2 regions of the Pedomonas sp. V897 genome follow, and region 2 is predicted to be linked to the other one. Evidence: predicted binding sites of a transcription regulator. Region 2 holds the regulator's gene; the other holds the start of a gene.
The links. The regulator LexA, encoded in region 2, represses DNA repair genes until DNA is damaged. The targets are predictions, from matches to a motif close to GTTCCNCNCTTGTTCT.

Region 1: a site for LexA is predicted at 8,324-8,339, ahead of recA (recombinase RecA). Genes of this name have one in related genera too.

The regions. Positions count from the first base shown of each region.
Region 1 is NZ_JBPPGG010000002.1:675,532-690,556, forward strand. It holds gene ACSJJU_RS09075 (DUF4153 domain-containing protein) at 1-1,289, shown strand, start outside; gene ACSJJU_RS09080 (hypothetical protein) at 1,357-1,617, opposite strand; gene ACSJJU_RS09085 (alkaline phosphatase family protein) at 1,907-3,664, opposite strand; gene alaS (alanine--tRNA ligase) at 4,212-6,884, opposite strand; gene recA (recombinase RecA) at 7,208-8,272, opposite strand; gene ACSJJU_RS09100 (ATP-binding protein) at 8,418-10,889, opposite strand; gene flhB (flagellar biosynthesis protein FlhB) at 11,032-12,129, opposite strand; gene fliR (flagellar biosynthetic protein FliR) at 12,131-12,889, opposite strand; gene fliQ (flagellar biosynthesis protein FliQ) at 12,897-13,160, opposite strand; gene ACSJJU_RS09120 (hypothetical protein) at 13,523-13,942, shown strand; gene ACSJJU_RS09125 (hypothetical protein) at 14,115-14,612, shown strand; gene fliE (flagellar hook-basal body complex protein FliE) at 14,689-15,015, opposite strand.
Region 2 is NZ_JBPPGG010000002.1:374,736-389,760, forward strand. It holds gene ACSJJU_RS07720 (hypothetical protein) at 112-1,428, opposite strand; gene ACSJJU_RS07725 (SMR family transporter) at 1,428-1,799, opposite strand; gene ACSJJU_RS07730 (UbiA family prenyltransferase) at 1,804-3,327, opposite strand; gene ACSJJU_RS07735 (glutathione S-transferase family protein) at 3,660-4,280, opposite strand; gene ACSJJU_RS07740 (citrate synthase) at 4,555-5,841, opposite strand; gene gltX (glutamate--tRNA ligase) at 5,881-7,314, opposite strand; gene ACSJJU_RS07750 (ComEC/Rec2 family competence protein) at 7,376-9,577, shown strand; gene lexA (transcriptional repressor LexA) at 10,034-10,756, opposite strand; gene ACSJJU_RS07760 (molybdopterin molybdotransferase MoeA) at 10,812-12,017, opposite strand; gene moaC (cyclic pyranopterin monophosphate synthase MoaC) at 12,019-12,525, opposite strand; gene trpC (indole-3-glycerol phosphate synthase TrpC) at 12,529-13,329, opposite strand; gene trpD (anthranilate phosphoribosyltransferase) at 13,329-14,357, opposite strand; gene ACSJJU_RS07780 (anthranilate synthase component II) at 14,354-14,947, opposite strand.

The sequences.
Region 1 (15,025 bases), 300 kb from region 2:
GGGTCAACGCCGTGCTCTGGTGCGCTGTCTGGGTGTTCGCCGGGATCGTCTGGCTGACCGCGATCCTGCTCGCCGCCCTGTTCGAGCTGATCGACGTCTCGTTCCCTGAAAAGCTGCTGCGCAAGGGCTGGGTCGCCCTGCCCCTGACCGGCGTGGCGCTGGGCGCGGCGACCGGCCTGCTGCGCGACCGCGAGTCCCTGCTCGGCCTCCTTCAGCGGGCGGCGACGGCCGTGCTGGCCGTGCTCGCGCCGGTGCTGGCACTGGGGCTGGTGCTGTTCCTGGCCGCCCTGCCGTTCACCGGCCTCGAGCCGCTGTGGCAGGCGACCCGCGCCACCACCCCCATCCTGCTGCTGTGCATCATCGGCGCGCTCATCCTCGTCAACGCCGTCATCGGCGACGCCCCGGCGCGCGAGGCGCGCCACCCGGCCCTGCGCTGGAGCGTGCCCGCCCTGTGCCTCGCCCTGCTGCCGCTGGGACTTGTCGCCGCCGTCTCCACCGGCCGCCGCATCCAGCAGCACGGCCTGACGCCCGACCGGCTGTGGGCCGCCGTGTTCGTCGCCATCGCCCTCGCCTACGGGCTCGCCTACCTGTGGGCGGTGGTGCGGGCCGCCGTGCGCGACCGGGCCGGCCCCGCCCGCCATCTCCGCCCGGCCAACCTGTGGCTGGCCTTCGGCCTGTGCGGGCTCGCCCTCCTGCTCTCGACGCCGCTGGCGAACTTCGGCGCGCTCTCCGCCCGCCACCAGCTCGCGCGGCTGGAGCGCGGCGCGGTCACGCCCGAGGCGTTCGACTGGCGCGCCCTGCGCTTCGACTTCGGCCCGGCGGGCATCAAGGCGCTGGAGCGGCTGGCGGCGACGGGCAAGACCCCCGCCATCCGCACCGCAGCGGCGGACGCCCTCAAGCGCACCTCGCGCTACGACGTGCCGGACCGCGCCCCGCCGGTGATCGCCGAGGAGCGCCTGACCGTCCTGCCCGCAGGCGCGGCCCTTCCCCCCGCGCTGCGGGCGCGGCTCGGCCTCCCGGAGGCCTGCGGTCCGGCGGGCCGCTGCGCCGTCGTGCTGACCGGTGACGGCCGGGAGGCGGTCATCGTCACCGCCGACTGGGTGAGCGTCTGGCGCGAGGCGGACGGGGTCTGGCGGACCGAGCAACCGGCCACCCGCTCGCCCTCGGACTATGCCGCCGAGGCGCAGCGGCGGCGGCAGGCGCTGGACGCCGGTGCGGTCGAGATCCGCACTGTGACGCGCCGTCAGGTGTTTGTGGGGGGAGAGCCGCACGGCGCGGCTTTCGAGTAGGCAGGCGCGCAAGGCGGGCGCGCAAGGCGGGCGCGCGAAGGGGCCGGGCAAACGCCGCCCGCAGGCGTCAGTATGGGCGCAGGTTGCTGCCGCCCCGGCGGCGGTTGAACCAGCGCCGCAGCGGCGCGCGGATCAGCGCGAAGGCGACCCACGCCAGGGCGAACGCCACCGACAGCACCGCCAGCCAGATCGCCAGCGAGGCGAGCAGGATCAGCATTGCCACCGCGCTCGCCGCCATCAGCAGGCGCGACAGGCGGCTCTGCGGCTTCCAGCTGTAGGTCCGGTCCGCGCCATCGCGGGTCAGGGTGATTTCATAGCCGTCGGTCATGCCCCCAATGTAAGGATCTTGCGCCCGCCCGCAACCGCTCCGGCAGCGCATCGAGACGACCCGACGGAATTTCCCGCCCGCTGTCCCTGGGGACAAGGCCACGCTTATCCACAGTTTCTGTGGATAACGCTGTATATTCTGCATGCACAACGGTCTTTTGCCGTTGATTTTATTGGTGTTTCAGCGTTTTGCCGAAAAAAGCGGCACGAAAAACGGGCGGGAGCCGCCGGCCCCCGCCCGTCCATCCGAGGGGGCCTGCCGCCCCCTCGCCTGTCCCGTGTCTGTTGCCTTACGGCTTCGCCACCGCCGGGCACGGACCGGTGCCGAAATCGCCCAGGTCGAGGCAGCGGCCGTCCAGTTCCCCGTCCGGCTGGATGCCGAGCACGTGGGCCAGCGTCGGTGCAATGTCCACGGTGCGGATGGGCAGCGGCCGCTCCTCCGGCGTCACGCCCGGCCACCAGAACAGGATCGGCACGCGGCGGTCATAGCTCCAGGCGGTGCCGTGGCCGGAGATGTAGTAGTTGACCTTCGGCGTCTTGATCTGGAGGTAGGGCTTGAACGTCACCGTCAGGTCGGCGATGCGATCCGGCGCGGCGCTGAGGGCCTGACGCTCCTGCAGGGTGAGTTCGTCCGGCAACTTGGTCGGGTCGACCGGCGTGTTCACCAGCGTTTCCTTGTCAAACACGGCCACCACTTCCGGGCGCTGGCGCAGCAGCGGCATCGCCGCCTGGAGAACCGTCTGCCGGAATTCCGCCGAGGGCGTGCGGCCGTTGCGGTCCACCACCCACAGCTGGTCGATGCCGGAGGCATAGATCGGGTCGAAATCCAGCCCCAGTTGCGTGCGCAGAGCGCTGTTCAGGTCCGCGGCAAAAGCGATAGGGTCAACGCGGCCGGCCTCGGGCAGGCCCTGCGTGTGCAGCCGCTCGGGCACGTCGATGCCGCCATGGTCGGCCGAGAGCACCACCAGGAACGGCACGCCGAGCTGTTCGAGATCGCTCAGGAACCGGCCAAGCTGCCGGTCGAGCCGGGCCTGCTGGTCACACATCTCCGGCCCCTGCGTGCCGTAGCGGTGGCCAACGTAGTCGTTGCCCGAAAGGCTGATCGCCAGCAGGTCCGGGGCCTCGCCCTGCCCCAGCTTGAAGGTGCGGATCAGCTCCCGCGCGCCGTCGAGCGTCAGCTCGTCCATGAACGGCGACCACATGAACTGGTCCTTGACGAAGGTGGGGCTCTTCACGTCCCACGCCACGGGCGGCAACTGCGAGCGCCAGGGCGTGCCGTTGATCACCCAGTCGCGCTCCAGCGCCTTGCAGCTGGGCTCCGCGTAGGTCCACACCGGCGGGGTGTTCTTCCAGTACTCCTGAATGCGCTTGTTGAGCGCCGCCATCGGAGCCAGCGCCTTCTCGCCCGACTGACCCGCCGGAACGAAGGTGGTGAAGCCATGGCCCGGCGCCAGCCAGAACTCGCCATCGGCCTTGTGGCCGCCCATGTTGATCGCGCCGCGGTCCTTGCCGGAGACCGCAAACACCCGGCTCTTGGGCGATTGCGCCTTCAGCCAGTCGCCAAGCGTCAAGACCCGCAGCTTCTTCGGGCTGCGGCCTTCGGTCGGGTCCGCCTTGGGATCGTGCGCCGGGCGCATGTCCGTGTCCTCAAGGCAGTAAACCTCCCGGCCCAGCGCCGGGTCGAAATAGTCGTTGCCGACAATGCCGGTGGTGCGCGGATGATGACCCGTCAGCAGCGTCGAGTGGCCCGGGCAGGTCTCGGTGCCGCCGTGCGTCTGGTAGCCGTTGGCATAGGTGATGCCCTCGTTGCCCAGCCGCTTGAGGCCGCCCGTATAACGGCCACGCCAGCCGCCAAACAGATTGGCGCTGAACTGGTCAACGGAAATGGCCACGATCAGCCTGGGGCGCTCCCCCTTCTGCACGGCCGGGGCAGCCGAAACCGCCGCCTCTCCCGCCGCCTGCTCCACAGCCGAAGCCGGCCCCGCACAGGCAAGCGCAACCACGCCCGCCGCCGCCAATACCATCTGCTTGAACGCTGAATGCCCCATGCTGAACTGCCTTCTTACAAGACCTCACAAAAACACCAAAAGACGGCCCCCCGGACGTCCCCTGCACCCGGTCTCTCCGCTTCTTGTTGCAGGAATAATACAATGCCGTGACACCAGCGCGAGGGCCAAACGCCACGCTCGGGGCGTTTTTTTTGAACAACTTTCGTGATTTTCGTGATTTTCGGGGGGCCATGATTGCAGGAGGGTCTCGGACCCTCCTGCACCTCCCATTCCCTCATCGGGACGCACCCGGTCGTTCCGGCGCATCCACGGGAGAACGGGCACGGCCCCATTATTTGGGCCATCTGCCAGGAGAACGCCGGAAACACGGCCCGATCATTTGAACCGCCTGTCAGGAGGGCGCCGGGAACACGGCCCGACAAACAGATGGGAGCGCGAGGGGCAAGCCCCTCGCATCATCCATCAAATTGAAAACAACAAGTTGAAAACAACCCGCCCTCGGCATGGGCGGGGTGCCGGGGCAGATGGTTCTACCCCGGCGATTTCCCGAGCGGTCTGGCCAGGCGATCTGGCCGAGCGGTCTGGATCAGGCCGCGACGGCCTGGCCGATCAGCGCCTTGACGGCGGCCAGTGCCTCGGCGGCGGCGGCGGCGTTGGGGCCGCCGCCCTGGGCCATGTCGGGGCGGCCGCCGCCGCCCTGGCCGCCGACGGCAGCCACGGCTGCCTTGACCAGATCGACAGCGGAGATGCGGCTGGTCAGGTCGTCGGTCACGCCCACTGCGACGGAGGCCTTGCCGCCGTCGGTGGTGACCATGACCGCGACGCCCGAGCCCAGTTTGGACTTGGCGCCGTCCACCAGGCCGCGCAGCTCGCGCGCCGGGAGGCCGTCGACCACCTGGCCGAGGAAGTTGATGCCGTTCACCTGTTCGGCGGCCGGGCCGCCGGAGGCGCTGGCGCTGCCGCCGCCGAGCGCGAGGGCGCGCTTGGCTTCGGCCAGTTCGCGTTCCAGCTTGCGGCGCTCTTCCAGCAGCGCCGCGACGCGCTCGACGATTTCCGCCGGGCTGGTCTTGAGCGTGGCGGCCACGGCTTTCACGCGGGCTTCCTGTTCCTCGAAGTAGCGGCGCGCGGCTTCGCCGGTGAGCGCCTCGATGCGGCGCACGCCTGCCGACACCGCGCCCTCGCCCACGATGGCGAACACGCCGATGTCGCCGGTGCGGTTGACGTGGGTGCCGCCGCAGAGTTCCACCGAGAAGTGGCCGCGTTCGGACTCCGGTTCGTCGCCCATGCTGACCACGCGCACTTCATCGCCGTATTTCTCGCCGAACAGCGCCATGGCGCCAGCGGCGATGGCCTCGTCCGGCGTCATCAGCCGGGTTACCACCTCGTGGTTTTCGCGGATGCGGGCGTTCACGTCCGCCTCGACCGCCGCGATTTCCTCCTCGGAGAGGGCCTTGTTGTGCGAGATGTCGAAGCGCAGCCGGTCGGGCGCGACCAGCGAGCCCTTCTGGGTGACGTGCGCGCCGAGGCGGCGGCGCAGGGCCTCGTGCAGCAGGTGGGTGGCCGAGTGGTTGGCGCGCAGCGCGGCGCGGCGCGTGCTGTCCACGAGCATTTCCAGCTGGTCGCCCACGCGCACCGTGCCGGCCTTCACCTCGCCCACGTGGACGTGGATGAGGCCGAGCGGCTTCTGGGTGTCGCTGATTTCGATTTCGAGGCCGCCCGGGCCGCGCAGGAGGCCGGCGTCGCCCATCTGGCCGCCGGACTCGCCGTAGAACGGCGTCTGGTTGGTGACGATGCGCACCTGCTCGCCGGCCGACGCGCTGTCGACGCGCGCGCCGTCCTTGACGATGGCGACCACCTGCCCTTGCGCGGACTCAGTGGAGTAGCCGACAAATTCGGTCGCGCCCGCTTCCTGGGCGAGGTCGAACCACACGGTCTCGGCCGCCTTTTCGCCCGAGCCGGCCCACGCCGCGCGGGCGGCGGCCTTCTGGCGCGCCATTGCCTCGTCGAAGCCGCCCTTGTCGACGGCGAGGCCCTGCGTGCGCAGCGCGTCTTCGGTCAGGTCGAGCGGGAAGCCGTAGGTGTCATAGAGCTTGAACGCCACCTCGCCCGGCAGGGCCGCGCCCGGCGCGAGGCGGGACACTTCCTCGTCGAGGAGCTTGAGGCCCTTGTCGAGCGTCTGGCGGAAGCGGGTTTCCTCCAGCTTGAGGGTTTCGCGGATCAGCGCGTCGGCGCGCACCAGCTCGGGGTAGGCCGCGCCCATCTGGTTGATGAGCGCCGGGACCAGCCGGTGCATCAGCGGCTCCTTCGCGCCCAGCAGGTGGGCGTGGCGCATGGCGCGGCGCATGATGCGTCGCAGCACGTAGCCGCGGCCGTCATTGGAGGGCAGCACGCCGTCGGCGATGAGGAAGCTGACCGCGCGCAGGTGGTCGGCGATCACGCGGTGCGAGACGCGGCCTTCCGCGTCCGGGTTGGTGCCGGTGGCCTCGGCGGAGGCGAGGATCAGCGCCCGCAGCGTGTCGGTGTCGTAGTTGTCGTGCTTGCCCTGGAGCACGGCGGCGATGCGCTCCAGGCCCATGCCGGTGTCGATGGACGGGTGAGGCAGGTCGATGCGGGTGTCCGCGTCCACCTGCTCGTACTGCATGAACACCAGGTTCCAGATTTCGGTCCAGCGGTCGCCGTCCTCGTCGGGCGAGCCCGGGGGGCCGCCGGGGATGTGCGGGCCGTGGTCATAGAAGATTTCGGAGCACGGGCCGCACGGGCCGGTGTCGCCCATGGACCAGAAGTTGTCCTTGGTGGGGATGCGGATGATCCGCTCGTCGGGCAGACCGGCGATCTTCTTCCACAGGTCGAACGCCTCGTCGTCCGTGTGGTAGACGGTCACCAGCAGGCGGTCCTTCGGGATGCCCCACTCCTTCGTGATGAGCCGCCAGGCGCAGTCGATGGCGCGCTCCTTGAAGTAGTCGCCGAACGAGAAGTTGCCCAGCATCTCGAAGAAGGTGTGGTGGCGGGCGGTGTAGCCCACATTGTCCAGATCGTTGTGCTTGCCGCCGGCGCGCACGCACTTCTGCGCGGAGGTCGCCGTCTTGTAGGGGCGCGTCTCCAGCCCGGTGAACACGTTCTTGAACGGCACCATGCCGGCGTTGGTGAACATCAACGTCGGGTCGTTCCGCGGGACGAGCGGGCTGCTCGGCACCACCTCGTGGCCTTCGCGCCGGAAGAAGTCGAGGAAGGATGAGCGGATATCGTTGGAACTGGCCACGCCTTTCGCCTCTTTGTCTCGTTGCGAGCCCGGGGCCTGCCCCGGGTCTTTTGTCAATCCGCGCCTGACTTAAGCCGTATGCGCCCCGGTGAAAAGAGGGATACGCACTTGCCGCGCCCTTTGCCGCGCTGCGAAGACAGGGAACCGGGCGGCAAACCGGGCAGGAGATCGGGCGGGGAACCGGGCAGGAAAAGGCCGGGCGCTTCCCTGTTCGTCACACGGAAACGCCCGGCCACATGGCACAGACTTTCTGCGATCGGTCCTCGACAGCGTGGACAGCGTGCCGCCCTGATCCGCCCGCTGCCGCCTGCCGCCTGCCGTCCTCAGATGTCGTCGTCCTCGCTGGGCGCGGACATGAGCGCCTCGGAGACGAGCCCGGCGTTGCGGCGGATGGCCGCCTCGATGGCCGCCGCCAGGTCCGGGTTCTCCTGGAGGAACCGCTTGGCGTTCTCGCGGCCCTGGCCGATGCGCTGGCTGTCGTAGGAGAACCAGGCGCCCGACTTCTCGACGACGCCGGCCTTCACGCCGAGGTCGAGAATCTCGCCCATCTTGGAGACGCCCTCGCCGTACATGATGTCGAATTCCACCTGCTTGAACGGCGGGGCCAGCTTGTTCTTGACCACCTTGACCTTGGTCTGGTTGCCGACGATCTCGTCGCGCTCCTTGATCTGGCCGGTGCGGCGGATGTCCAGACGCACCGAGGCGTAGAACTTGAGGGCGTTGCCGCCGGTGGTGGTCTCCGGGCTGCCGTACATCACGCCGATCTTCATGCGCACCTGGTTGATGAAGATCACGGTGCACTTGGACTTGGAGATGGAGCCGGTCAGCTTGCGCAGCGCCTGGCTCATCAGGCGGGCCTGCAGGCCCACGTGGCTGTCGCCCATCTCGCCTTCCAGCTCGGCGCGTGGCGTCAGCGCGGCCACCGAGTCGACCACCAGAATGTCGATGGCGCCCGAGCGCACCAGGGTGTCGGCGATCTCCAGCGCCTGCTCGCCCGTATCCGGCTGCGAGATCAGCAGCTCGTCGATGTTGACGTTGAGCTTGCGGGCGTAGACCGGGTCGAGCGCGTGCTCGGCGTCGATGAACGCCGCGATGCCGCCCGCCTTCTGCGCCTCGGCGATGGCGTGGAGCGCCAGCGTCGTCTTGCCCGAGGATTCAGGCCCGTAGATTTCGATGATGCGCCCCCGGGGCAGGCCGCCGATGCCCAGCGCCATGTCGAGCCCGAGCGAGCCGGTCGAGATGGTCTCGATCTCGACCCCCGAGCTGCGCTGGCCCAGCTTCATCACCGAACCCTTGCCGAATGCCCGGTCGATCTGTGCCAGTGCGGCTTCCAGTGCGCGCGTCTTGTCCATAGAGTCTTTCTCGATCACCCGAAGAGATGCAGACATTTCTTTTCTCCCGCATAGAGGCACAGAGCGTCGAACGCAACGGAAGGCTTTGTACCTGTTTTGTTCTCGATTGCAAGCTTGGCCGCCAACCCCTTGATTCGATTGGGCCGGACCGGGGCGCGAGGGGATCTCTCCCCTGCCCGCCTCAGCCGTTGAGCTGGTTGCTTGATTCGTGGTGCGCGGGCTTGCGGCCGATGACCTCCCGCACCGCCTCCGCCAGTTCCTGCACCGAGAACGGCTTGGGCAGGAAGGTCACGTCCGGCACGTCGATGGAGCGGCGCAGCTGCTCCTCCGCATAGCCGGAGATGAAGATGATCTTGAGGTCCGGGTAGCGCTCGCGGGCGTGGTGCACCAGGGTCGGCCCGTCCATGCTCGGCATGACCACGTCGGTGATGAGGAGGTCCACCTGCGCTTCCAGGCCCTCCATCACCTCCAGCGCCTCCTCGCCGTTGTTGGCGGTGAGCACGTTGTAGCCCTTGCGCTCCAGCGCCCGCTTGGCGACGGCGCGCACCATGGCCTCGTCCTCCACGAGGAGCACGGTGCCGTGGCCCCAGGTATCGACCACCGCGTCGCGCGCCCGCGCCTCCTCGGCGGCCTGTTCCTCGGCCACGGCCACATGGACCGGCAGGTAGATGGTGAAGGTGGTGCCCCGCCCCACCTCGGAGTCGGCAAAGATGAAGCCGCCCGTCTGCTTGACGATGCCGTAGACGGTCGAAAGGCCGAGCCCCGTGCCCTTGCCCACTTCCTTGGTGGTGAAGAACGGCTCGAAGATCTTGCCCAGATGCTCCTTCGGGATGCCGTGGCCGGTGTCGGTGACGGCGATCACCACATAGTCGGCCGGCGGCATGATCTGGTAGCCGAGGGTCTTCACGTCGTCCGGGCCCACCTGGTAGGTGCGGATGGTCAGCTCGCCTGCGCCGCCCATGGCGTCGCGCGCGTTGACCGCCAGGTTGACGATCACCTGCTCCAGCTGGCCCGGGTCGGCGCGCACCGACCCCAGGTTACGGCCGTGGATCATGTTGAGGGTGATGGTCTCGCCCATCAGCCGCTTGAGCAGGTTGGACAGCTCCGCCAGCACGTCGGAGACCTGGAGCACCTGCGGCCGCAGGGTCTGCTGGCGCGAGAAGGCGAGCAGCTGGCGCACCAGGTTGGCGGCGCGGTTGGCGTTCTGGCGGATCTGGTTGAGGTCGCCGAAGTCCGCATCGCCCGGCGCGTGGCGCAGCAGCATCAGGTCGCAGTAGCCGATGATGGCGGTGAGGATGTTGTTGAAGTCGTGGGCGATGCCGCCCGCCAGCTGGCCCACCGCCTGCATCTTCGTGGCCTGGGTGATCTGCTGCTGGAGGCGCCGCTGCTCGGCGTCGTCGCGCAGGGCGATGACCGCCGCCGCCTCGCCGATGCCGATGTGGGTGATGCTGAGCCGCACCGGATCGGCCCGGTTGCCCTTGAGCCGCACCTGCACGTCCCGGTTGGCGAGGCGGCCGCTGGAGACGCTGCGCACCACCTCCGCCAGCATGCTGGCGTCTTCCTCGTGCACCAGATCGACCGGGTAGAGCGGCGTTGCCTCCGGCTTGATGCCGACGGCAGCGGTGAAGGCCCGGTTGATAAAGCGGAAGCGGCTGTCCCGGTCCACCGTGGCGAAGCCGAACGGCAGGCTGTCCAGCAGCCCGTGGACGATGTCGCCCACCGCGCCGCTCGCTGCCACCGTGTTCGCGGTCTCGCGCAGGAGCAGGTAGACATAGCCATAGGGGTCGCCCCCGCCCTGCCCCATCAGCGGAATCTCGGCCAGCCGCACCGGCACCGACGTGCCGTCCGCCGCGCGCAGCAGCACCTCGCTGCTCTCGGTCAGGATGAACAGGGCGGTCAGGTCGCGCCCGGTGAGATCCGCCGCCGCATGGCCCGAAATCCGGCCGCAGGCGGCGTTGACCGCCAGCACCCGCCCGTCCCCGTCGGCGGCGATGAGGCCGATGTCCGCCTGGCTCAGCCAGTCGCCCACATGGCCTGCGGCCACGTCCACCACGCCGGCAAGCGTCAGGCTCCGCTCCGACGGGCGCACCCGCCACAGCAGATGGCCGGCCGGGTCGTCCGCCCGGCGGCAGGTCACGTCAAGTTCGCTTTGCCGCCCCTCGACGACGCGGGTCACGCTGACCAGCGCGATGCCGTCGCGCCGGGCCTGCTCGGCCACCCGCTCCAGCGGCGAGCGCGCTTCCGGCTCGACGCCCGCCAGCTCGAAGGGCGAGGGATAGCCGCCGCACATCTGGCCATAGGCCGCGTTGGCGCACACCAGGGCCCCCATCCGGTCCGTCACCGCCACCGCGTCCGGCTGGTTGTCGATGGCCGCCCGCACCAGGGCGCGGCTGACGCCCGCGGGGCGCTCCTGATGTCCCGACGCCCACGCATAGGCCACGCCGCCGGCCGCCAGCATCAGGGCGAAGAACAGGATGCTCACTTCCCAGATGCCCGTGCTCCAGCCGATCAGGGCGGCGGAGGCAAGCCCGAGCGTAACGACGGTCGCCGCCACCCACAGCACCTGGGTCGAGCCCGGCTCGGGCGGCAATCCGCCGACCAGACCCGCGCTCTCCAGCCCGCGCTCCTCTCCTGAGAACCATCGTGCGATCATGCGCGTGTGTGACCCGTCCCCGTGCTGAACTCCCCGCCCCCGGACGTTGCCCGAAAGCCTTCCCGCGTCAAGGGGATGATTGCGCCGATGCGCCGCCGGAACGGCCGGACTCCTGCCGGAGAGCGCCGCAGTGCCCCCGCCGTCATGGGCGCGACGGCCGTTTGGGCAGCGGCCGCCCCCGCAGCTTCATCACGTAGCTGATGACCTCGGCCACCGCCTTGTAGTGCTCGGGCTTGATCTCCTCGTCCAGATCGACACTGGCATAGAGCGTGCGGGCGAGCGGCGGGTTCTCCACAATCGGCACCTTGTGCTCGCTGGCCACCTCGCGGATGCGCAGCGCCAGGCTGTCCACGCCCTTGGCCACCACCTTGGGCGCGGCCATGGCGGCCTGATCGTATTTCAGCGCCACCGCGAAGTGGGTCGGGTTGGTGATGACCACGTCGGCGGTCGGCACGTTGGCCATCATGCGCTGGCGCGAGCGCTCCAGCCGGATCTGGCGGATGCGTGCCTTCACATGCGGGTCGCCCTCGCTCTGCTTGAACTCGTCCTTCAGTTCCTGACGGCTCATGCGCATTTTCTTCATGAAGGCGAAGCGCTGGTAGACAAGGTCGCCAACCGCGATCACCGCGACGATGATGACCACCGCCAGCAGCAGCTTGACCACCAGCCCGCCCGCCAGCGCCAGGATGTCGGGCGCGGAGCCGAACAGGGCGGTCTCCAGCCGGCTGCCGTAGGGCCACACCACCGCCACGCCGACGATGCCCACCACCGCGCACTTGGCCAGTGTCTTGAGGAACTCCACCAGCGACTGCATGCCGAACATGCGCTTGAGGCCGGTCAGCGGATTGAGCTTGGACCACTTGGGCGACACCCGCTCCCACGACAGGGTGGGCCGCCCCTGCATCAGGCCGCCCACCACCGCGCACAGGAACAGTAGCGCGAGCGGCGCGGCCAGCACCGCGCCCGCGTTGAGGGCGATGCCCGCCATCAGGCTCTGCGCGCCCCGGCCGTCCAGCGGATAGGCGTTGGCCTGGCCGAGCAGGTTGGTGAACAGCGGGGCAAGGCCGCGCCCGATGTTGCCCACCATGAAGGCGACCACCGCCAGCGCGCCGCCCAGAATGGCGATGTGGCGCATCTCCGCGCCGCGCGCCACCTGGCCTTTCTTGCGCGCCTCCTCCAGCTTGCGCTGGGTTGGTTCTTCCGTTTTCTGGGAGTCGTCCTCGCTGCTGCCCTCGGCCATCTCAGCCTCCCGTCAGGGCCCGCAGCCCCTCGCCGAAGCGGTCAAGGAACACGGTCATGATCGTGCCGATGAGCGTCAGCAGAAGCAGCAGGGACAGAATGATGCCCAGCGGCTGGGCGATGAAGAACACCTGGATCTGGGGCGTCAGCCGGGCCATCAGCCCGAGCCCCACGTTGAACACCAGGCCATAGACCAGAAACGGAGCCGCCATCTGCAGGCCCAGCGCAAAGGCCTGGCTCATCATGTTCACCGACAGCGAGGCGAAATCCCCGAGCATCAGGTCCGCGCCCGGCCGGAACAGGGCGTAGGAGCGCACCATGCCCGCCAGCATCAGGTGGTGCAGGTCGGTTGCGAACACCAGCACCACGGCGAGCACGCTGAGGAAGCGGGAGATGACGATGGTCTGCCCGCCCTGGCTGGGGTCGAAAATCATCGCGCCGGACAGACCGCTCTGGAAGCCGATGACCGTACCCGCCAGCTGCACGGCGGAAAACAGGATGCGCACCGCCATGCCCAGCATCAGGCCGGTGGCGATCTCGCCGATCAGCAGCGCGGCGGTGGCGGGCAAGGTCGTGGGCATGGGCGGCAGGGAGACCAGCACCACCGGCAGCACCACCAGCGACAGCACGAGCGCGAACAGCAGCCGCACGCGGGCCGGCACATTTTCATCGCCAAGGGCAGGCATCACCATGAGCATGCTGCCGAGGCGGGAGAAGACGAGAAAATAGGCGGTGAACTGCGCCGTCATGAAGTCGGGCACGGCGCACCTACCCCGAGATGATTCGCTGGGCCAGCCGCTCCATCAGTCCGCCCATCAGCCGGCCCATCAGCGGCGCGGTGAGCAGCAGCACCAGAACCATGGCGATGAGTTTGGGCACGAAGGTGAGCGTTGCTTCCTGAATTTGCGTCAGGGCCTGAAGGAGGCCGACGCCGAAGCCGACCACCAGCGCGACCAGCAGCAGTGGCCCGGCCACCATCAGCATGGTGAACAGGCTGTCGCGGGTAACGTCGAGAATGTCGGCTCCTGTCATGCGTCCACCTTGGCTGAGCATGGTGAAGAGATGGTTAAGGCCGGGGGCGCGAAATGTACATGGCGGAAATGGCCGCCGCGCGCCGTTTTGCGCCCCGAACGACCGATCCGTCTTTTCACTGCCCGCGGCAAAGGCTATGTCTGGCGCGGCTGACTCTCCGGCAGGCGATTGCCGCGTCGATCTGTTCAGCCCGACCCCCGCATATATTCTTGCTTTAGTCTGACTTTTGCTTCTGAATGCGGGCTAAAAAAATAAATAAAAAGGACTAAGAGAGGGAGCCTGGGATGCGAACCGTATCCGATGACCTTCGGTGCACCTCCGAAGCATGCCCTGACGAGCGTGTCATCCTGTGCGTGGAGTTGATGCCTGCGGACCATCTGCTGCTGTGGTCGTTCCGCGAACTGGTGACGGCGCGGATGGAAGGGCGCGCGGTCCGTCAGGCGCTGGGCGGTCTCAAGGGCGCACCCGATCGATCGGTCACGCTCCTTCTTCGTCTGCTCATTGCCGAAGTGGTTTCCGTCGCGAAGCGCGGACTGGTTTTTGGCCTGCCCCATTGCCAGCGCCTGCTGCCGGACGAGCTCACCCTGCTGGCGGCCATTGACCGCCTTCAGGTCGGTGACGAGGCCCGCGCCTGCGTCCTGCTTCAGAAACTCTGCGCCAATGGCCCCATCAACGGCCTGCGCGAGGCAGCCGGCCATCTGGCAAAGGCGCTGCGGGAGCGGGGCAACCTCGTGCGGGTGATGCATCTACTGCCCCCGCACATGCTGCCGAGTATCCACTGAGCCCCTGTGAGCCCTGCGGCGCCGCGCCGCGCATTCCCCCCTCACTTGACCTCCGGCCTCCTGCCGTCCTGCACGTACTTTCCGCCGCGAGGCCCAGCCCCGGCCTGCCCTTGACCCGCCTGTTTTTGCGAGTCATTATCACTTGCAACACCAAGCGGGACAGGAGTTACGCATGCCACACCAGCCCTCTCCATTCTGTGGACGGCACCCGAACGACAACCCGGTGATCCGGTGCAGCGCGCTGCCTCCCTCGGCGCAGCGGCTGCTGTGGCTCACCCGGCTGTTCATTGCCGCGCGGCTGGATTATGCCCGGGCGGAGCCCGCCCTCTCCCGCTTCGCGCTTCGGTGCAGCCGCGCGGTGCCCATTCTCCTGTGTCATCTGCTGCTGGAGATCAGCCGCCATGCCACCCGGCGCGTGCAGGTGGCGAGCCCCTGCCACGGCGCGGTGGTGGCGGACGAGCTGCGGTTTCTGGCAACGATCGATCTGGCGCAGCAGGCGGATCCGCGCCTTGCTGTCCTGGTTCAGGAGGTGTTCGGGACGGAGCGGCCGGAGTCCCTCGCGCCGGTCGTGGCCGCGACGCGCAAGCTGGGCGAGGTGCTGCTGCAGGAAGGTATCCGGGTCGAGGCGCGTTCGCTGCTGCCGGCAGACGCGCTGCCCTCGATCCATTGATCCCGGAAAATTATCGAGCCCGGAAAATCCGGGCCCCGAAAAAAAGCGGATAAAAAATCTGGCGCTGCGGGTGCCCTTAAATGGGCATCCGCATGATTTCCTGATAGGCCGAGATCACCCGGTCGCGCACGGCCACAAGGGTTTCAACCGCCATCTCCGCATTGTTGACCGCCGTCACCACGTCGATGAGGTCGGCCTTGCCCTGGATGGACTGCGCGGCCATGGCTTCCGAGTTGCGGCTGGCCTCGACGGCGTTGGTGAACATCTCGCCCAGCATGTCGCCGAACGAGGCGTTCGGCGCGCCCGTCGCCGCCTCGGGCGCAGACGGTTCGGTGCCGCCGGTGAGGGAGCGGCCGAGCGCCTGGGTATAGGCATTGGTGGCATCGAAGGCGCGAATGGACATGGTTCAGTCC
Region 2 (15,025 bases):
GACCCCATCCGCTCGCACACGCGACCGGACTGGAAGAACTTGCAGGGGGAAAGGCCGGGGTTCGCGCCCCGGCCTTTTTCTTTTGGCCGGGCGAATCCGCGCCCGGCGGGCTCAGGGCGTGAGCGGCCGGGCGGGCGGACTGTAGGCCGCCAGTTCCCCGGCCATGCCCGCGAGGACTGCCCAATCGCCGGCGGCAAGGCCGAGGATCACCGCGCCCAGCGCGATCCGGCCGGGCCAGGACTCGCTCCACGGGGACGCGAGGCAAGCGGCCACCAGCACCATGGCGGGCGTGTGCCAGTACACCGAGTAGAGGAAGGTGTTCGTGCCGAACGCGCTGAACAGCAGGGCATAGCTCAGGAGGGAGGCAAGGGCCCCCATGCCGAACACGCGCCACTGGCCGCCGCGCCGCCAGGCGATGGTGGCCCCCAGCCCGCAGAGGGTGAGGCCGCCGAGCCAGAGGAGGGCTGCCGCAGGGGTGAAGGGCAGGCCGTTGTAGGTGGCCATGATCGGGATCGGACCGCTCAGGCTGGCGAGCGTGTCGGGCCGGAAAAGGGGCATGGTCGGGACGACGCCCCGCGCAAGGCGCTCGGGAAAGCGGGCGATGTTCTCCAGCGCGCGCTCGGGCGTCGCGAAATGGCGCTGGAAGAAGCCGGCCTGATGGCTCACCGGGTCATGGCCGGGGCGGGGCGTGAGGGTGCCCGTCGCCCCGGCGATGGCGTAGCCAAGGCCGCAGGCGACCACCAGCAGCACCGCGCCGCTGGCGACGCTGCGCAGAAAGGCCGGCCGCAGGCGCAGGCCCCGCAGGTGCTGCCAGCAGAGGCCGAACCAGCCGACGTGGATGACGTTGGAAACGGTGACGCCGACCGCGCACAGGCCGGCGAGCCACCAGCCGCGCGCCAGCCAGCGCGCCGCGCCCGAGGCCAGCCGCAGGGCCAGCCACAGGATCAGCGCCATGAGCGTCGCCGAGAGGGCGTAACTGTCCGGCACCGCGCCGAACACCACCGGGGCGAAGGAGAGGGAGCCGATCAGCGTGGCGGCCGAGGCCTGCCAGACCGACAGGTCCAGAATGCGGAACGACAGGAAGAAGAACAGGGCTCTGGCGGCAGCGAAGGCGCCGAGTAGCCAGGGCAGCGTGGACTGCCGCCATGCTTCATCGTTCGCAACCAGCCCGGCGGCGGCGAGGGCCTTGCTCAGTGCCTTGAGCGGCAGGCCGGTGAGGGCGTTGAGCAGCGGGTGATTGAAGGTGAAGGTGGCCCAGGCATGGGCGATGGCACCCGCGCTGTTATTGGGGTCCGTATCGAAGATCACGTTGTACTGGGAGAACAGGCCGAGCCCGGCCCAGTGGCGGGCGAGCCCGCTCTCCCCGGCAAAGGCCAGCAGGCAGAGGAGCGCCACCGGCCAGACGCTGCTCAGGGATGCCCGCTGCATCAGCTGCTCCGCGCGACCAGCACCGCGCCGACGGCGATGATGACCGTCCCCGCAAGACGGGCGGCATTGATCTGCTCGCCGAGGAACAGGGCGCTGACGGCCATGGTGAGCACGAAGCCCAGCCCCACGAAGGGATAGGCGAAGGAGAGCTCCACCTTCGACAGCACCAGGATCCAGACGATCGCCGACAGCCCGTAGAGGATGAGCCCCGCCACGATCAGGGGCGACATCAGGAGGGCGAGGAGGCGGGCGCCCATGCCGCCCGCGACGGCGGCCGCCGCCGGGGAACCGGCACCCAGTTTCAGCACCACCTGCGCCAGCGAGGACAGGCTGATGCTCGTGACCAGAAGGAGAATGACCTGAAGGTTCATGGGATCAGGAGTGAAATGCGGCAAGGAGACGGGAGGGTTTCTGGCTGGCGGCGAGCACCACCAGGCTGCACGCGAGGATGACGACGCGGGAGACCCGGTCGCGCAGCGCAAAGACGATGGGATCGTCCGTCAGGAAGCCGCGCTGCGCCGCCAGCCACATGCGGCTGATCCAGTAGAGCAGCAGGGGGCAGACCGCCCACAGCAGAACCGGTGTGGCATAGACGCCGGTCTCGGCGGTCGCGTTGATGTAGAGGGCCATCACCACCACGGCGGCGTAGCCGGACGACACGCCGAAGGTGGCCAGCACCGGCTCGTCGATGAGCTGGTAGCCTCGGCCGGAGAGGGTCCGGGTGCCCCGGCGGCTGGCATCGGACACCTCGGCGTAGCGCTTGGCGAAAGCGAGGCTGGTGAACAGCAGCATGGAGAAGCCCAGCAGCCAGAAGCTGGGCACGATCTGGCACGCCGCCGCGCCCGCGAGGACCCGCAGCGTGTAGAGCCCGGCCAGCAGCATCACGTCCACCAGCGGCGTCTGTTTCAGCCGCGCCGAGTAGGCGGTTGTCACCGCCACATAGAGCAGCAGCAGCCCGAGAAACGCCGGGGAGACGGAATAGGCGACAAGGATGGAGCCGAGCGCCAGGGTGGCGGCGGTCAGCATTCCGTGGAGGATATTCGCCTCGCCAGAGGCAAACGGCCGGTTCTTCTTGCGCGGGTGGCGGCGGTCATGCTCCAGGTCGAGCAGGTCGTTCACCAGATAGACCGCCGACGCCATGGCCGAGAAACAGCAGAAGGCGACCAGAACCCGCGCCCAGACGGCCGCCGCGAAGGTCTGGCTGGCGACCAGCGGCACGAACAGCAGCAGGTTCTTCACCCACTGGTAGGGGCGCATGGCCCGCAGCAGCGGCAGCCAGGGCGCGCGGCGGCGGGAGAGCACCACCGGCGCCGGGTGGGTCCGCGCAAGCCGCCGCACCACCGCGGAGGGTGCATTGGCCGCCAGCGCGCGCCGGGCCTGCGCCCATACCGGCAGATCCGCCGCGCTATTGCCGATGTAGTCGAAGCCGCCCGCGCCGTAGCGGTCGACCAGCGCCTCCGCCTTGCGCGCGCCGCCCAGATTGACCGCGCCGCGGGTGGCCAGCACCTCGTCGAACAACCCCAGGTGATCGCTCACCCGGTCCGCGATGCGCTGATCGGCGGCCGTCGCCAGCACGGTGCGGCACCCGGCGTTGCGGGCAGCCTCTACCGCGTCGATCACCCGCGGGTCATAGGGCAGCAGGGCAGGATCGAGCCCGAGCCGGTCCTCGATGCGCTGCTTGACGGCGGCGCGGCCGGCCGGAAGCCAGAAGGGCAGGCGCAACAGCGCCGACGGCGTTTTCCGCGCCAGAGCGATGATGCTTTCATGCAGGGTGTCGCTCTTGATGAGAGTGCCGTCCAGATCCACCACCAGCGGCACGTTTGGCGACAGGCCCCCGGGTTCCGGGCCGGCCGGCCCGCCCTGCACCGATACTGACGACTCTGCCCCGTAGTCGCGCATCGATTACGTCCCCTCAATGAAATTGAGATTAAAAAGGCTTTGGGAACTATCAACGATCAATTCGGAGTTTGATTTTGGAGGAAATAAAAAATCGCCCGGATGTCCTGACCAGGCCTTAAACGCATCCCGCGTCCCCTGTATCCGGGAAGACGTGCGCCAAATTCATCCAGTCAAACCGCTTGTCTAGAGTTACTGGAGTTCAAGGAAAGTGGCGGGGTTTCGGCTTTTGTCTGTTGATAACCTTAGTCCATCGGCACACCGCCGTTCCGGCACAGGTTCCCCGTGCCGGCCGGAGCGCCGCCGGTCTGGTTGGGGGTGATCTGCCGGTGATCTCAGGAGAGCGGCTGTCCCACGACCTTGGCGTAGGCGGGGCGGGCGCGCAGCCGGTCATACCAGCGGGCGAGGTTGGGCAGGTCGCGCCGCTCGATGGGCAGGGTGAACCAGGCGTGGATCAGGGTGCCGAGGGGAATGTCGCCCATGCCGAGCGCCGCGCCGGAGAGATAGGGCTGGCGGGCGAGCTGGTCGTCCACAATGGCGAGGAGCTTGCCGGCGCGCTCGACGGCGGCGCGAATGGCGTCCATGTCCCGCTGCGCCTCGGGCGTGCGGACCAGCCCCCAGAAGATGACGGAGTAGGACGGCACGAAGTTGAGGCTGGTCCAGTCCATCCAGCGGTCGGCCAGCGCCCGCTCCGCCGGATCGTCGGCGTAGAGCGTGCCCGGCGCATAACGGGCGCACAGGTACCGCACGATGGCGTTGGACTCCCACAGCACCAGGTTGCCGTCCTCCACCACCGGGATCTGCTGGTTGGGGTTGAGCGCGGCGAATTCCGGGGTGTCGAGCTGGCCGAAGGCACCGCCCACGTCCACCCGGGTGTAGGGGACACCCACTTCCTCCACACACCACTGCACCTTCCTGACATTGTTGGAATTGGCCCGGCCCCAGATCTTCAGCATGACGCGCCTCCTGCGATTGGCCTTGTGCGGCTGTCGGATGTGATAGCCTGGCAGAGAGCGGAAACGCCCCGCGGGAGTCAAGACGGCCCACTGCAAGGCAGGCATCACACGGCGGCATAGCGCCTTGAAGGGGCAAGGAAAAAGCGCGCAACACCAAAGGGCCCAGAGGACAAGGGCGCAAAGGAAAAGGGCGCAGGTTCGAGTGAACCCGCGCCCCGTTCCGGTTCGGCAAGTGCCGCCAGCGCTTAGCGCTGGTTGATGTCGCTGCCAGCGCTTAGCGCTGGTTGATGTCCACGTAGTCGCGCTGGGTGGCGCCGACGTAGAGCTGGCGCGGACGGCCGATCTTCTGCGAGGGATCCTCGATCATCTCGTTCCACTGGGCGACCCAGCCCACGGTGCGGGCGAGGGCGAACAGCACGGTGAACATGGTGGTCGGGAAGCCGATCGCGTTCAGGATGATGCCCGAGTAGAAGTCCACGTTCGGGTAGAGCTTCTTCTCGATGAAGTAATCGTCGTTGAGCGCGATGTGCTCCAGCTCGCGGGCCACGTCGAAGATCGGGTCCTTGACGTTCAGGCGCTCCAGCACTTCCTTGGCGGTCTGCTGCATCACCTTGGCGCGCGGGTCGTAGTTCTTGTAGACGCGGTGGCCGAAGCCCATCAGACGGAACGGATCGTTCTTGTCCTTGGCGCGGGCGATGTATTCCTTGATCCGCGACGGCGTGCCGATCTCGCGCAGCATGTTGAGCGCGGCCTCGTTCGCGCCGCCGTGGGCCGGACCCCACAGGCAGGCGATGCCCGCCGCGATGCAGGCGAACGGATTGGCGCCCGACGAACCGGCCAGACGCACCGTGGAGGTGGAGGCGTTCTGCTCGTGGTCGGCGTGGAGGATGAAGATGCGGTCCAGCGCGCGCTCGACGACCGGGTCCACCTCATAGGGCTCGGCCGGCACGGCGAAGGTCATCTTCAGGAAGTTGCCGGTGTAGGACAGGGAGTTGTCCGGGTACTGGAAGGGCTGGCCGACCGAGTACTTGTAGGCCATCGCGGCGATCGTGGGGATCTTGGCGATCATCCGGTGGCTGGCGATCTTGCGCTGCTCGGGGTCGTTGATGTCGGTGGAGTCGTGGTAGAAGGCCGACAGCGCGCCCACCACGCCGCACATGATCGCCATCGGGTGCGCGTCGCGACGGAAGCCGCGGTAGAAGTTGGCCAGCTGCTCGTGCACCATCGTGTGACGGGTGATGGTGTAGCGGAACTGCTCGTACTGCTCCTTGGTCGGCAGCTCGCCGTGCAGCAGGAGGTAGGCCACTTCCATGAAGTTGGACTTCTCGGCCAGCTGCTCGATGGGATAGCCGCGGTGGAGGAGAATGCCCTTGTCGCCGTCAATGTAGGTGATCTTGGACTCGCAGCTCGCGGTGGAGGTAAAGCCAGGATCGTAGGTGAACATGCCGGTCCCGCCGTAGAGCTTGCGGACATCAATGACATCCGGCCCGACAGTGCCGCTCAGAATGGGAAGGTCGATCGTACCATTCCCGGTGTTTAACGTAGCCGACTTGTTCGTCATATCTTGTCCTTACCTATCCCCTAACGCGAGTCTGTGTCGTTACTTTCCCGACGCTGCTGCCGAAATCGCATCTTCAATGCGGCCGAGGCTCTCCTCCCTACCAAGCCCCGACAGCACGTCGAAAATGCCGGGCGAAGTGGTCGAACCGGTCAGCGCTGCCCGCAGGGGCTGTGCCACCTTGCCCAATCCCACTCCCAGACGTTCCGCCAGGGCGCGAACCGTTGCCTCCAGGGCATCCGTTCGCCACTCGGCGGTGTCCGCCAGCGCCTTATAGGCTTCCCGAAGCACTTCGGGTGCTGGCGGTTGTAGCAGCTTTATTGCGCCCGCGTCGAGCGGAATTGGGCGGGTGCGAAAGAAGAAAAGCGCGCTCTGTGCCAATTCAACCAAGGTTTTCGCGCGAACTTTCAACTCCTTGATATTGCTTTGCAGCATGGCGCGCTCCGCGTCCGACAGCTGCCGCTCCAGCAGGGACTCGATGCGCGGGACCACCAGCGCGGTCAGACGGGCGTCGTCGGCCTCCCGCATATAATGACCGTTGAGGTGTTCGAGTTTCTTCATGTCGAAGCGCGAGGGCGAACGGCCCACCGCTTCGATGGAGAACCACTCGATGGCCTGCTGGCGGGAAATGATCTCCTCGTCGCCATAGCCCCAGCCCAGACGCAGGAGATAGTTCTCCACCGCCTCCGGCAGGAAGCCCATCTCGCGGTATTCGGTCACGCCCAGCGCGCCGTGCCGCTTGGAGAGCTTGGCGCCGTCCGCGCCGTGAATCAGCGGGATGTGGGCATAGACCGGCTCCGGCCAGCCCAGCGCCCGGATGAGGGCGAGCTGGCGGAAGGCGTTGTTGAGGTGGTCGTCACCGCGAATGACGTGGGTGACGCCCATGTCATGGTCGTCCACCACCACGGCCAGCATGTAGGTGGGGGTGCCGTCCGCCCGCAGCAGGACCATGTCGTCCAGCTGCTCGTGGGAGACGGTAACCTCGCCCTGCACCAGATCGCGGATGGTGGTCTCGCCGGTTTGCGGCGCCTTGAGGCGGATGACCGGCTTCACGCCCGCAGGCGCTTCGGACGGGTCGCGGTCGCGCCAGCGGCCGTCGTATTTCATCGGGCGGCCCTCGGCGCGGGCCTTGGCGCGCATCTCCTCCAGCTCCTCGGGCGTGGCGTAGCAGTAGTAGGCCTTGCCCTCCGCCAGAAGCTGGCGGGCCACCTCCGCATGGCGCTCGGCGCGGGCGAACTGGTAGGTGATCTCGCCATCCCACTCCAGATTGAGCCACTTCATGCCATCGATGATGGCGTCAATGGCTGCCTGGGTGGAGCGTTCGCGGTCCGTGTCCTCGATGCGGAGCAGGAACTTGCCGCCGAAGTGGCGGGCGAACAGGTAGTTGAACAACGCGGTGCGGGCACCGCCGATGTGGAGGAAACCGGTCGGAGATGGCGCAAAGCGCGTGACCACCGGGGTTGGACTTGAACCCATCGTACACCTGACCGAAACTGGTGGTTAAAATCGTTGGGGCGGCTCTAGCACAGCGGGGCAAGTGGTTCAAACGTCGCATGCCGAAACAGGGGCGGAAATCCGTCCGGACGGCCGGCCGGACCGGGGAATCGCCGGGCCTGCCGGTGTTGCTGCCGTTGCCGGTGCTGTCGCTGCGCGCCTTGACGGCCTGCTGCTGGCCGAGCGGGAGCAATGGCCGCTGTGGCTCCCCGTGGCGCTGGGCGGCGGCATCGCCGCGTGGTTCGCCCTGCCGGGGCCGCAACACTGGCTGGCAGCCATGGCCGCCTTGCCGGGGCTGGCGCTGCTGTGCTGGCGCGGCGGCGTTGCCGGGCGACTCCTCGCCCGGGCGGCGGTGCTGGCGGCGCTGGGCCTCGCGCTCGCCTGGGCGCGGGCGGAGATGGTGCGCGCGCCGGTGTTCCCGCTGGCGGGCGCGGCGCGGGAGCTGACGGGGACGATCGAGTCGCGGGAGGCGCTGGCGGACGGGCGTACGCGGCTGCTGATCCGGGTGGCCGCCATCGAACGGCTCGCCCCGGAAGAGACGCCCGCACGCGTCCGCCTGACCAGCCGTCAGGCTCCGGGCGCGGCGGTCACACGCGGCGCGCGGGTGCGGCTGAAGGCCTGGCTCCAGCCGCCGCCCGGCCCGGCGATCCCCGGCGGCTACGATTTCGGCCAGCGCGCCTGGTTCGACGGCGTGGGGGCGGTCGGCGCGGTGCTGGGCGCGGTGACGGTCGAACGGCCCGCTGGTCACGGGGCGGGCCTCCCGGACGCGGTGGAGACGGCGCGGGAGCGGCTGAGCGCCCGGCTCAAGGCCCGCATTGGCGGCGAGGAGGGGGGCATGGCCGCCGCGCTGGTGACGGGGGACCGCTCGGGCCTGCCCGAGGAGGTGAGCACGGCCATGCGCAACAGCGGCCTTGCCCACCTCATCTCCATCTCCGGCCTCCATATCGGCCTGGTGACGGCGCTGGTCATGCTGCTCGTCCGCCGCCTGCTGGCACTCTCCCCCTGGCTGGCGCTGCGCGTGCCGGTCAAGACCATCGCCGCCCTCGCGGCCGCGCTGGCAGCGGTGGCCTACACGCTCATCGCAGGCGGCAGCCTGCCGACGGTCAGAAGCTGCATTGCCGCCCTCATCGTGCTGGCGGGGCTTCTCCTCGGCCGCCAGGCCATCAGCCTGCGGCTGGTGGCGGCAGGTGCGGGGGTGATCCTCCTCGTCCGGCCCGAGGCGGTGCTGAACCCCAGCTTCCAGCTCTCCTTCGCGGCCGTGACCGGGCTGGTGGCGCTCTACCAGTCGCGCCTTGCCGACCGCTGGCTGCGCCGCCAGCAGGGCGACGGCCCCCTCGCGCGGGCGCTGCGCTGGGGCGGGGCGCTCATCCTCAGCAGCCTGGTGGCGGAGGCCATGATCGCCCCCATCGCCATCGCCCACTTCAACCAGACCGGGGTCTATGGCGTCGTCGCCAACTTCATCGCCATCCCGCTGACGAGCGTGGTCGTGATGCCGGGGCTGATGGCGGCGGTGCTCGCCGAGAGCGTGGGCGGACTCGATTGGGTAACCGCCTGGGTGCGCGGCGGTATCGCGCTCATCCTCGCCCTGGCGCGGGAGGTCTCAAGTTGGGACGGGGCGGTCGTTCATTGGCGGACGCTGGATACGGCGGCCTTCGCCCTCCTCATGTTCGGCCTGCTCTGGATCTGCCTGTGGCGCACACGCCTGCGCCTCGCCGGAGCGGCAGCCGTTGCCGCCGGGCTGGCGCTGGCCGCGACCACCCCCGCGCCCGACCTGTTCGTCAGCCGGGACGGCGCCCTCATCGCGGCGCGGCTTGACGACGGACGCCTGGCCTTCTCCAGCCTGCGCCGGGGTGGCTTCACGCGGGAGATGTGGCTGGAGGAAAGCGGGCTGGACGCCTCCGCCGCCACCTCGCTCACCGACGCGGCGGACGCGCATCTGCTGCCGGACTGCCACGAAACGGTGTGCCGGGCCGCCCTGTGGCGGGCCGGGCGCTGGTGGACCGTCACGCTTGTGCGCGGCTGGCTCGACGCCCCCGCCTTGCGCCAGCTCTGCACCGGGAGCGACATCGTCGTCGCGCCCCGCCGCCTGCCGCGCTGGTGCGCGCCCCGTCTTCTGAAACTGGACGCCCCCGCGCGCGACCGCCTCGGCGCGGTCACCCTGCGCGTCCGCCCTGACGGCCGGATCGCCATCGAGGGTGCCGAAATCCGCCGTGGCCGCCACCCTTGGGCCGCTGCCGGGCAGTGAGATGGGGTAGGGTGAGGCGAGGGGGAAGGGATGTTTGCAGGGGTCTCGGACCCCTGCACCCCGTCGTTTTCAGGGACGTGCCCGGTCAGACGGCGGTGCAAATGCCGGTTCTGTGGCGGCGCCTGACAGGGCAGGGCAAGGGGCCGGATCAACCGGACAGCCCGAACAAGAAAACAGCAACACGAGGGGGAAAAACAAGAGGAGGGAGAACAGGAGGGGGAAGAACAAGAGGAGGGGGAAGAACAAGAGGAGGGGGAAGAACAAGAGGGGAAGAACAAGGGAGATCGCGGGAAGGGTCGGCAGGAGGGCCTCACACCCTCCTGCGATAGGCACGCAATACCCCGCGATCGATACGTTCCGTGGATACGTTCCGTGATCGATGCGCCCCGCGATCGATGTGTCCCATGATCGACGCGCCCTGCAAGCACGCCCCGGACAGCCGGGGAGTCGCCGGGCTCAGTACCGGCGCATCAGGCCGACGAGCTTGCCCTGGATGCGGACACGCTTGGGGTCGTACACCTGCGTCTTGTAGGCGGCGTTGGCCGGTTCAAGCCGCACCTTGCCTTCCTTGCGGCGCAGGCGCTTCAGCGTGGCCTCGCCATCGTCCACCAGCGCGACGATGATGTCGCCGTCCAGCGCATGGTCGGCCTTGCGGATAATGGCATAGTCGCCGTCCAGAATGCCCGCCTCCACCATGGAGTCGCCGGAGACCTCCAGCGCAAAGTGCTGGCCCGGGCCAAGCAGGGCCGGAGGCACGGCCAGCAGACGGTCGCTCTCCAGCGCCTCGATGGGAACACCGGCCGCGATGCGGCCATGCAGCGGAATTTCCACAAAGGCCGAGTTCGATGCCGCAGGCGATTCCTTCGGCTTGCCGAAGCTGCCGCGCACCACGTTGCCAGCGGCCGCAATCGCCGCATCCCGGTCGCTCGCCAGCTGCGGCTTGGCGCCCCGGGCGGGAGCCGCCGCTTCCGGCAGACGCAACACCTCCAGCGCGCGCGCCCGGTTGGGCAGGCGGCGGATGAAGTTGCGCTCCACCAGAGCATTGATGAGCCGGTGCACGCCGGACTTCGATTTGAGACCGAGCGCGTCCTTCATTTCCTCGAACGACGGGGAGATGCCGGTCGTCTCGAGGCGCTGATGGATGAAGATCAGCAGATCATGTTGCTTGCGGGTGAGCATGCCCAAGTCCTTGTGGAACAGACTATGAACGTTCTATGAAAGTTCCACACGGGCGTCAATCGTTGTTGAGGGGGAGAAACGCGACATTAGACCCTTTTTCCGCGGCCGGCGCGTTGGCGGGGCGGATGAGCAGGGCATTTGCCGCCTCGAGGCGGGAGAGCATGGCGCTGTCCTGCACCGGGAAGGGGGTGATCTCCCAGCCGCCGGGTCCGGCCGTCACCGCCGCCCGCTGGTAGTTGGCGCGCGGCCCGTTGGCCGGCAGACCCACCGTCAGCCGGGCCTCGAGCGGCGCGGGGAAGGGCGCCGCCGCCCCGAGGAGATGGCGTACCAGCGGCAGCAGGAAGAGCTGGGCACACACATAGGCCGAGACCGGATTGCCCGGCAGGCCGATGGCAACCGCGTCGCCCAGGCGGCCCAGCATCATGGGCTTGCCCGGACGCATGGCGATCTTCCAGAAATCGATGGTGGCGCCCGCATCGACCAGCGCCGCCTGCACATAGTCATGGTCGCCCACCGACGCGCCGCCGACGGTGACCAGAATGTCCGCCTCGGCCGCAGCCTTGGCGAGGGCGTCGCGGATCACGTCGTGCCGGTCCGGCAGGATGCCCAGATCCCGCACCTCCGCGCCCGCCGCCCGGGCAAGGCACGACAGCATGACGCCGTTGGAATTGATGATCTGGTCCCGGCCCGGCGTCTCGCCCGGCGGCACCAGCTCGTCGCCGGTCGAGACGATCACAACACGCGGCCGGGCGTAAACCGGGGCAGTCCCATGCCCCGCTGCCGCCATGAGGGCAATGGCCCGCGCGGTGAGCTTCGCGCCCGCCTGCAACAGCACGGCCCCCGCCGCGAAATCCTGCCCCGCCTTGCGGACGTGGCGGCCGGGAGCAGCGGGCAGATCCTCCATGATGCGGATGGCCCCGTCCTCGTAGGCCACATCCTCTTGCAGGATGACCGTATCCGTGCCCTCGGGGATCGGCGCGCCGGTCAGCACCCGCACGGCTGTGCCCGCCTCGACCGTGCCATCGAATGCCTTGCCCGCAATGGCCTCGCCGATGACCGGCAGGATCATGCCGGGGGCAATGTCCCGGAAGCAGACGGCATAGCCATCCATCGCGGAGGCATGGAACGGCGGCTGGGAGAGGAGGGCGGTCACATCCTCGGCGAGATAGCGGCCATGCGCCTCGGCCAGAGGGACGGCCTCACGCCGGCGCGCGCCCGCCGCAGCCAGAACACGGGACTGCGCCTCCGCCACGCTCAGCATATCACGCCTCCGCCTGATCAGCCTTGTAGGTGCCCGACTTGCCGCCCGTCTTTTCCAGAAGGCGGACGCCCTCGATCCGCATGGATTTGTCCACCGCCTTGGCCATGTCATAGATCGTGAGCAGGGCAACGCTTGCGGCCGTCAGCGCTTCCATCTCGACGCCTGTCTGGCCGGTCGTCTTCACCATGGCGGAAACGGTTATGGCCGGCGTCTGCTCCTCCAGCGCGAAATCCACCGCCACCTTCTGGAGGGGCAGGGGATGGCACAGCGGAATGAGGTCCGAGGTGCGCTTGGCCGCCATGATGCCCGCAATCCGGGCGACAGAGAGCACGTCGCCCTTGGCAATGGCGTTGTCCCGAATGGCAACGAAGGCCTCCCGCGACATGACGATCCGCCCGGTCGCCACCGCCCGGCGCTCCGTGGCGGCCTTGCCCGAGACATCGACCATGTGGGCTTCGCCCCCCGCGCCGATGTGGGTGAGGCCGGTGTGGGACGGGTTGCCCGACACAGGCTACTCCGCCGCCAGCCCGAGCAGGGACCGGGTGGCCGCCGTCACGTCGGCCTGCGCCATGAGGGACTCGCCTACCAGGAAGGTGGTGACGCCGTGGCTGGCCAGCAGATCCAGATCCGCCTTGGTCCTGAGGCCGCTCTCGCCGACGATGAGATACCCCTGCGGCAGCATGGCCGCAAGCTCAACCGTCGTGTTAATATCAACCGTCATCGTCTTGAGATTGCGGTTATTTATGCCAAGCATACGGGAGTTGAGCCGGGTGGCGCGCTCCAGTTCCTCGGCGTTGTGAACCTCGACCAGAACGTCCATGCCAAGGCTTTCGGCCGCTGCTTCCAGCTCGGCCGCCTGACTGTCCTCAAGGCCCGCCATGATCAGCAGGATGCAGTCCGCCCCGATGGCCCGGGCCTCGACCACCTGATAGGGGTCGATCATGAAGTCCTTGCGCAGCACCGGCAGGGGCACCGCCCGGCGCGCAGCCCGCAGATAGGCGTTGCTGCCCTGGAAATAGGGCTCGTCGGTGAGGATCGACAGGCAGGTCGCACCGCCCGCCAGATAGGCTTCCGCCAGCGCGGGCGGGTCGAAGTCCGCCCGGATCAGGCCCTTGGACGGGCTCGCCTTCTTGATCTCGGCGATCAGGCCATAGCGCTTCTCCCGCCGCGCCTTCTCCAGCGCGTCGAGAAACCCGCGCGGACGCTCCTGCGCCCGGGCGTCGGCCTCCAGGGCGGAAAGCGGCCGGGCCAGCTTGCACTGGGCCACATGCTCGCGCTTGGTATCCAGAATTCGTTGCAGAGTGTCGGTCATCAGTCGCGCTTCGTCATCTCAATCCAGCGATCCAGCAGCCCGGCCGCCCGGCCGGTGTCGATGGCGTCCGCCGCCTGGGCAATACCCTCGGCGAGGGTGGCGGCCTTGTCGCCCACCACCAGCGCCGCCGCCGCGTTCAGCACCACGGTGTCGCGGTAGGCACCCTTTTCGCCCGCCAGCATGCGGCGGAGCGCAGCGGCATTGTGCTCCGCATCACCGCCCCGGATCGCCTCGATGGGGGCAGGGGTCAGCCCCAGCTCCTCCGGCGTGACGGTGAAGCGGCTGACATGACCGTTGCGGGTCTCGGCCACCATCGAGGGGCCAACCAGCGACAGCTCGTCCATGCCGCCCGCGCCGAAGATCACCCACGCGCGCTCGGCCCCCAGCCGGCCCAGGGCTTCCGCCATGGGCGTCACCCACTTTTCCGAATAAACGCCAATGACTTGCCGAGTGACGTTCGCAGGGTTGGTCAGCGGGCCAACCAGGTTGAAGATGGTCGGAATCCGAAGGGTGCGGCGCACGTCCGCCACGGCCTTCATCGCCGGGTGGTGGGCGCTGGCGAGGATGAAGGTGATGCCCAGCTCGGCAAGGCAGCGCTCCACATGGGCCGGCTCGTGGCCGATGACGACGCCAAGCGCCTCCAGCACCCCCGCCGAGGAGGACTTGGACGTGGCCGAGCGGTTGCCATGCTTGGCCACCGGCACGCCGCACGCCGCCGCCACGATGGCGGCCGCCGTCGAGACGTTGAGGGTGAACAGGCCATCGCCGCCGGTGCCGCAGGTGTCGATCGCACCCGCAGGCGCCGCCACCGGAATGGCGCGGCGGCGCATGGCACTGGCCGCCGCCACCAGGTCGGACGCGGACTCGCCCAGCATCTTGAGGCCCATGAAGAAGGCCGCAATCACCGCATCGGGCACATCGCCGCCCATGATGGCATCGAACGCGGCCGCCGCCTGCTGCTCGGTCAGACGCTGACCGGACGCCAGGGTGTTGAGAAGGGCGGCGAAATCAACCAGAGGGCCGCTCATGCCGCCACCTTCCGCGCCGGCAGGCCGCACAGGGCAAGGAAATTGCCGAGAAGGTCGTGTCCCGCTTCCGTGGCGATGCTTTCCGGGTGGAACTGCACGCCATGGATCGGAAGCTGCCGGTGCTGAAGGCCCATGATGATGCCGTCTTCCGTTTCTGCCGTGATTTCAAGACATTCGGGCAAAGTCTCGCGCTCGACGATGAGCGAGTGATAGCGGGTCGCCTGGAAGGGGTTGGGCAGCCCGGCAAAGACGCCCTTGTCCGTATGACGCACGGCAGACCGCTTGCCATGCATCACCTGCGGCGCGCGAATGACACGGCCGCCGAACGCCTGACCGATCGACTGATGCCCGAGGCAGACGCCGAGAAGGGGGACAACGCCCGCAGCCCGCGCGATCAGGTCGAGGCAGATGCCGGCCTCGTTGGGCGTGCAGGGGCCGGGGGACAGCAGCAGCCCCGCCGGGCGCAGGGCCAGCACCTCGTCCACAGTGGCCTGATCGTTGCGGATGACGGTGGTTTCAGCACCAAGCTCGCCCAGATAATGGACAAGGTTGTATGTGAAACTATCATAGTTATCGATAACAACGATCATGGCGTCTAACCAAAATTCACATGGACAGATCGGGGGCATGGGCCGACACTGGAGGCCTTATCAAGGATTTTGCGCCAA